DNA from 3 places in the Rhodococcus sp. OS5 genome. Region 3 is predicted to be linked to each of the others. Evidence: riboswitches for the same ligand, from Rfam matches in the RefSeq annotation. Region 3 holds a riboswitch; each other region holds the start of a gene.
What was found. A riboswitch is a leader RNA that binds a small molecule or an ion and turns the genes downstream of it on or off. The one in region 3 is predicted to bind cobalamin.

Region 1: linked by a shared signal. The riboswitch ahead of ACVZUB_RS03555 (CbtB domain-containing protein) and the one ahead of ACVZUB_RS05290 (FecCD family ABC transporter permease) in region 3 are both predicted to bind cobalamin.
Region 2: linked by a shared signal. The riboswitch ahead of cobN (cobaltochelatase subunit CobN) and the one ahead of ACVZUB_RS05290 (FecCD family ABC transporter permease) in region 3 are both predicted to bind cobalamin.

What each region holds. Positions count from the first base shown of each region.
Region 1 covers NZ_CM166368.1:761,957-764,218, reverse strand. The annotation lists gene ACVZUB_RS03565 (alpha/beta fold hydrolase) at 1-530, opposite strand, end outside; gene mhuD (mycobilin-forming heme oxygenase MhuD) at 576-884, shown strand; cobalamin riboswitch at 973-1,111, shown strand; gene ACVZUB_RS03555 (CbtB domain-containing protein) at 1,137-1,331, shown strand; gene ACVZUB_RS03550 (CbtA family protein) at 1,322-2,098, shown strand; gene ACVZUB_RS03545 (flavin-containing monooxygenase) at 2,158-2,262, opposite strand, start outside.
Region 2 covers NZ_CM166368.1:3,259,245-3,261,506, forward strand. The annotation lists gene cobN (cobaltochelatase subunit CobN) at 1-1,071, opposite strand, end outside; cobalamin riboswitch at 1,111-1,243, opposite strand; gene cobG (precorrin-3B synthase) at 1,295-2,262, shown strand, end outside.
Region 3 covers NZ_CM166368.1:1,147,586-1,149,847, forward strand. The annotation lists gene ACVZUB_RS05280 (alpha/beta hydrolase) at 1-323, opposite strand, end outside; gene ACVZUB_RS05285 (TetR/AcrR family transcriptional regulator) at 376-984, shown strand; cobalamin riboswitch at 1,001-1,136, shown strand; gene ACVZUB_RS05290 (FecCD family ABC transporter permease) at 1,254-2,261, shown strand; gene ACVZUB_RS05295 (ABC transporter ATP-binding protein) at 2,258-2,262, shown strand, end outside.

The sequences.
Region 1 (2,262 bases), 390 kb from region 3:
TGCCTCGTGCCCCACTCCTCCGAGATGTCGCGGAAGGTCGACACGTCGCCGTGCAGGTACCACCCGTCGTCGCGGCGGTCGAAAGAATCGAGAAAGTACTGGCCGGCGACGGGGCCGAAGAATTCCTTCATCGCCTCCTCGGAAGCAAACGGCTGCGGCCACGCCGAGATCATCTGCGCCCAGTCCGCAGCGGTGCGTCCACGAAAGTCCGGGGCCATGTCTTCGAGGACCAGCGCACAAACCTTTTCGGGATGCGCGGCGGCGAAGCACCACGCATGCAGAGCCCCCATCGAATGACCGATCACGATCATCGGCTCCTCGATGGACGCAACCGCCGATGTCAGGTCCTCGACGAATGCCTCGGTAGTCAGTGCCGCTGGCGCCGGCCTGCCGTGACCGGCAGCGTCGAAGGTGTAGACGTGGCCGAACTCGCGGATCCACGGCACCTGGCGTCGCCACGTTCGGGAGCTGCCCATGAGGCCGTGCAACAACAGAATCGGTTGTCCCGTTCCACCTTCGTCATGCAACACGAGTGTCACGGTACGCGGTGAAGGTGCGCGGGTAATGTCGCTTGCATGGCAGTCGTGAAGATCAATGCAATCGAGGTCCCCGAGGGCGCCGGCCCCGAACTGGAGAAGCGCTTCGCAGCACGCGCTCACGCAGTCGAGAACTCCCCGGGCTTTCTCGGATTCCAACTCCTCCGCCCCACCGCCGGTGAGAGCCGCTACTTCGTGGTGACCCAATGGGAGTCCGAGCAGGCGTTCGCCGATTGGCGTGACGGCCCCGCCCGTGAAGCCCATTCCGGCGAGCGCGCGAAGCCCGTCGCTTCGGGTGCGTCGTTGCTCGAATTCGAAGTTGTCCTGGACGTCGCCGCAAAGAGCTGATCTCGAGCGATTGTGCCTGCCTTGGCGGGCACAATCGACGGTCATCTCGGCTTCACGCGTTGACACGGTGCGGGCTGTAGTGCAAAAGTTCGCATGTAAACGCGATGGTCCGACAGGAATCCGGTGAAAGCCCGGAGCGGTCGCGCCACTGTAATTCGAGGTGAAGTGCCTTTTTCGGCACGACAATTTCGACAGCCAGACACTTCGGCCATCGCATGGACCTAGGGGACGCGAAAATCCCAGGAGGCTTCGATGGCTCTCGCCTATTCTCCCGATACGTCGATCGATTCGACTCGTCTTGCTTTCCTCGCCGCTGCAGTAGTTCTGTTCGCGATGCTGGCTCTCTACCTGGTCGGATTCGACCAGGGCGCTATCTCTCGCACCGGCATGTACATGCATGAATTGATGCACGACGGTCGACACTTGATGGGCCTGCCGTGCCACTAGCCGACAATTTCACGAAGCTTCTCATTCGTGGTTTGTTGGCTGGTCTGATCGCAGGCATCCTTGCCGGCGGAGTTGCATTCGTGCTGGGTGAACCGCACGTCAACGCTGCCATTGCGATCGAAGAAGCCAACAGCGCCACCGGTGAGGTTTCCGGCGAAGCCGCTGGGCATTCGCACGGTGACGAAGAAGAACCACTGGTGAGCCGCGACGGGCAGCGCGCCGGGCTGTTCCTGGCCACAGCGCTTGCCGGACTGGCACTCGGGGCGATCTTCTCGGTCGTTGCCAATTACGCTCGACGACTCACCGGAATGTCCGGGCCGTTGTTGGCGATCGCCATCGCCGTCGGTGGTTGGCTGGCTATCGAGGCCGTCCCCTTTTTCAAGTACCCGGCCAATCCGCCGGCCGTCGGAGATCCCGACACCATCAACCAGCGCACACTGCTGTGGCTGGCCGCCGTGATTCTCGGGCTGCTGTCCGTCACCGCGGCAGCAGCGGCGGCAAAGGCAGTTTCCGGGCACGAGTTCCTCAGCGTGCGCATCGCTGCTCCGGTGGCTGCGTTCCTGGTGATCGTCGCGATCGGTTACGTCTCGCTTCCCGGCATCAACGAGGTGGGCGAGGACTTCCCGGCAACTCTGCTGTGGGAGTTCCGACTTTCCTCGCTCGCTACGCAGGCGACGCTCTGGCTCGTGCTCGGGTTGGCATTCGCCTTCCTCACCGAGCGCGCGACCAAGGACACCGAAGTAGCAAAGAAGTACGCCCTTCGCTGAACCTGCTGTGCGCCTTTATTAACCTCCCGCGGTTAATAAAGGCGCACAGCAGTTCTGTTTCAGCTCAGATGATGCACTTCCTGCAGTCCGTACACCGGTGTCGGGATGCCCTCGTAACGCGCCTTCAATTGCAACGCCAAGTACAGCGAGTAGTGGCGCGACTG
Region 2 (2,262 bases), 2.1 Mb from region 3:
GAGACCGACGGCGTTGCCGATGCGGGCGTGCTTGGTCGGGTACGCCGAGAGCATCAGAGCAACGCGACGCTCGGTGGTGGGAATGTGGCGCAGCTTGCCGTGACGGACCGCGATCCCGGCGACACGGGCAGCGCGCTCGACGTCGGGGACGTACGTGGACAGTCCGTCGGAGTCGATTTCCTTGAAGGAGAACGGGACGGTAATGATGCGGCCGTCGAATTCCGGCACCGCGACCTGGGTCGCGACGTCGAGAGGCGACAGTCCGTCGTCGTTCTCGTCCCAGGTGGCGCGGCTACTGGTCAGGCACAGGCCCTGCAGGATGGGGACGTCGAGCGCAGCGAGTGCGGCGACATCCCAGGCTTCGTCGTCGCCACCGGCGGACGCGGTCGCGGGCTTCGTGCCACCGGCAGCAAGAACTGTCACGACCATGGCGTCGGCGCGGCGGAGCGTGCTCAGAAGTTCGGCTTCTGCGGTTCGCAGAGATGCGCAGTAGATCGGCAGCGCGGTGCCACCGGCCTCGGCGACCGCGTCGCACAACGCCTGGATGTACCGGGTGTTTCCGGCCAAATGCTGGGCGCGGTAGTACAGAACTGCGATGACCGGACCGCTCGCCGAGTCGAGATCGGGCGCGAAATCAGCGATGCCCCAGGAAGGCAGGTGGGCCGGCGGTTCGAACCCGTGGCCGGTGAGCAGGACGGTGTCGGACAGGAAGTGGTGCAGCTGTGCCAGATTCTGTGCGCCACCCTCAGCCAGGTAGTTGTGCGCCTCGGCAGCAACACCGGCGGAAACCGTCGAGCACTCCATGAGGTCGGCGTCCGGCGCGTGCTCGCCGCCGAGAACGACTACGGGGAGTCCGGAGGCGAGGACCATGTCCAGGCCGTCTTCCCAACTGCGACGGCTACCGAGGATACGAACGATCACGAGGTCGACGCCGTCGAGCAAGGGCGGCAAGTCCTCCGAGACCAGCAAGCGTGAGGGGTTGGCCCAGCGATAGGAAACTCCGTCGCCGGCTTCCTGGCTGGCGCGGGCGCTCAGCAGATCGGTGTCGGACGTGGAGAGCAGAAGAATCACGGGTGAAGCCTTCCTGGGGTTTCGCGCCCCGTGGCACAGATCTGTCATCGACGGCGGTTGAGGGTCTGACTCGTGTTTCCGAGCGGAAACACGTCCCGCTCGAGCAACACTCACAGTGGCGCGACCGCACCGGACTTTCACCGGTTTCCTCAACTGCCGTCACTGGTGGTGGTGATGCTACCGGTCCGCAGAAGGCACTCATGACAGGTCGTACCCTGGAGCCATGCCCACGGACCGTTCACAGCCAGACGCGTGCCCGGGTGCACTGCAAGTTCACCACGCCGCCGACGGCGCATTGGCACGCGTGCGCCTACCCGGCGGACTCCTCACCCCCACCCAGTTGCAGACGCTCGCCGACGCGGCGCGCGATCTCGGCAACGGGCAGATGGAACTCACCTCGAGGGGCAACGTACAACTGCGCTCGGTCTCGGACCCCGAAGCCTTCGCGGCGCGAATCGCGTCGGCCGGTCTGCTGCCGTCAGCGACGCACGAGCGAGTGCGCAACATCCTCGCGTCCCCACTGTCCGGCCGTATCGGGGGCGTCGCCGACATTCGCGAACTGGTCCACCGTCTCGATTCGGCGATCCAAGCGGATCAAGCATTGGCAGATCTGCCAGGGCGAACCCTGTTCACCCTCGACGACGGGCGCGGAGACATCACCGGGCTACGGGGCGATTTCGGACTCCATGCGCGCAGCGCCACCGAGCATTCACTGGTGCTCGCCGGTCACCACACCACTCATCTCGTCCAGGCGGACGACGCCGTCGAATTGCTCCTCGAGGCGGCTCGATCATTCCTCGACGTTCGCGACAAGCACTGGCGCCTGGCCGAGGTTCCGGACGGAATCGAACGCACCCTCGAGCAGCTGGGTCTGACCGCCGAGTCCACCGTTGCGGCGGACCTCACGCCGGATACGCGGCCCACTATCGGCTGGCGCGAGCAGCGCGACGGGACCGTAGCTCTGGGCGGCGGCCTGCGATTCGGGCTGCTGGACGCTCGGCTGGCCGAGTTCCTCGCAGCCGTCGACAAGCCCGTCGTCGTGACGCCGTGGCGATCGGTGCATATCTTCGACCTCGACGAATGGGCAGCCGAGCAGGTAGTCCGGGTGCTGGCACCCATGGGGTTGATCTTCGACGAGAACTCACCGTGGCTCGAGGTCACCGCCTGCACCGGAAGTCCGGGATGCGAGAA
Region 3 (2,262 bases):
GCCCGGACGAGATCGCAGAGGAGATCGACCCACTGCTCGTACCGGACGCCGGCGGGATCGGCTACGACGGTGTCGCCGTACAGCGGAAGGTCAGGGAAGAGGACTTCGGCTCCGAGTTTCACGCCGATCCCGGCGAACGGCCACAACGCGCCCGAGTAGCCGCCGGCGCCGTGGATGCCGAGAACACGAACCGGCGCGTCTGGAACCACGGCCCGTGCGACGTGGACGGTGTTGCCGTTCCACTCCCACCACGTCGGGGTCGGCGCCGGCATGTGGTCGGTGTACCGGTCGGGCATAAACTTCGAGTAATCGGCGCTGGTCACCTACACAATTCTCGGTATCGGCGTCGCGGCTGACAACTCGCATCGGAGGACCGTGTCGACTCGGCGGAAAAGGCCCTCCCAGCAGCGCTCGAGGGCTACCTACGACGCGATCCTGGAGGCAGCTACTCGCGTTTTCGCTTCGGAAGCCATGGCAGCGACCACCAACCGGATCGCTGACGAAGCAGGGGTGTCGGTGGGCTCGCTCTACCAGTATTTCGGCGACAAGTACGAGATCCTCTCGGAGTTGGCGAACCGTCACGTGAGTGCTGCGCGGGAGAGTTTTGCGCTCTGCCTTGCCGACATCGTCGAGCGTGAGCTCACCCCGGACGAGGCCGTGAGGATGTTGGTGGAGTGCGCGGTCGAAGTGAACAGTAAGCCGCGAGAGTTCTTTCACCTGCTCTACGATCAGGTTCCGCGTACGCGTGAGCTCATCGAGCAGGTCGAAGGAATGAATCGGCAACTGGTACTGGGTTTTTCGGATTACTTGCAGAGCCGCGGTTTCAGTGCGGAGGATGCGTTGCTGACATCGCGGCTGACTGTGACTGCCGTGGACAGCCAGGTGCATCGGGTTGTGCTGGAATCGGATTCACCCGAAGAACTTCGAGTGCGAACGGAAGCCGTCGTGCGGCAGACGAGATCGATGATCGCGTCGGAATCCTGATCCGGTGTGCGGAATGGTGACCACAGTCCGTTATGGTTCTGACGTCATCATCGAGGTAATGGGAAGTCGGTGCAATTCCGGCGCGGTCCCGCCACTGTGAGGTCGTCCCTGCGTCGACCGTAGCCAGATACCACCCTCGTTGACGTTGTGTCATGCCACGAGGATGGATCGGTCACACCATGAATGCTGTTGGCGGAGCTCTGTCTCCACCTACCCACCTGCCTCCGCCGAAGGCGGGTGCGCCGCGAGGACGGCTCAGTCCGGGTATCGTGCTGCCCGCTCTGCTGGTCGTCACCGTGCTCTCTGCTGTGTGCGCGTTGGCATTCGGATCCGAGATGCTCCCCGTGTCCACTGTGGTGGACGTGGTGCACTCGCGCTTCGGAGGCCCACCCGTCACGCGTTCCGAACTTGCGATCGTGTGGGGGATCAGAGCACCTCGGGTACTGCTCGGTCTGGCCGTCGGCGCTGGTCTTGCCGTCGCCGGCGCGGTGGTGCAAACCCTCGTCCGTAACGCTCTTGCCGATCCCCACCTGCTGGGAGTGTCGTCCGGCGCGAGTGTCGGTGCCACCGCCGTCATCACCACCGGACTGTTCGCCGGCGCGGGAGTGTGGGCGCTCAGTTTCGGCGCGATGATCGGGGCGTTGGGAGCTGCGATTCTCGTCTTCACCATCGCGACGCTGCAAGGCGGTATCACTCCACTGCGATTGGTTCTGACCGGCACCGTTACCGCATCCGCCCTGTCGGCGATCGCGAGTTTTCTGGTGCTGCGTACCAATGATTCCCAGGCCGCGCAGTCCGTATTGTTCTGGCTCCTGGGAAGTTTGGCCGGGGCATCCTGGGACAAGTTGTGGGCGCCGGTCATCGTTGTGTTCCTGCTGACGGCAGCGGTGTTCGCCCTGCACGGTTGGCTGGATGCGCTGGCGGCCGGACCGGACGTCGCGGCTTCGCTCGGTATTCCCGTCCGAACCCTGCGAAACGTGCTGTTCGGCGTGCTGGCAGCGTTGGTCGGCACGATGGTTGCAGTGTCCGGCGCGATTGCCTTCGTAGGCTTGGTCATACCGCACGTCACACGCATGCTCGTCGGAGCCAGACATCGAGTGGTGTTACCGGCGGCAGCACTGATCGGCGCGTCCTTCCTGGTGTGGGTCGACGTCGTGGCGCGGACCTCGTTGCGGCCGACCGAGATCCCGCTGAGCGTGGTGACCGGGGTGATCGGGGCCCCACTGTTTCTCCTGCTTCTCGGCCGTCGGCGCTACCGATTCGGTGGCAGTTCGTGAG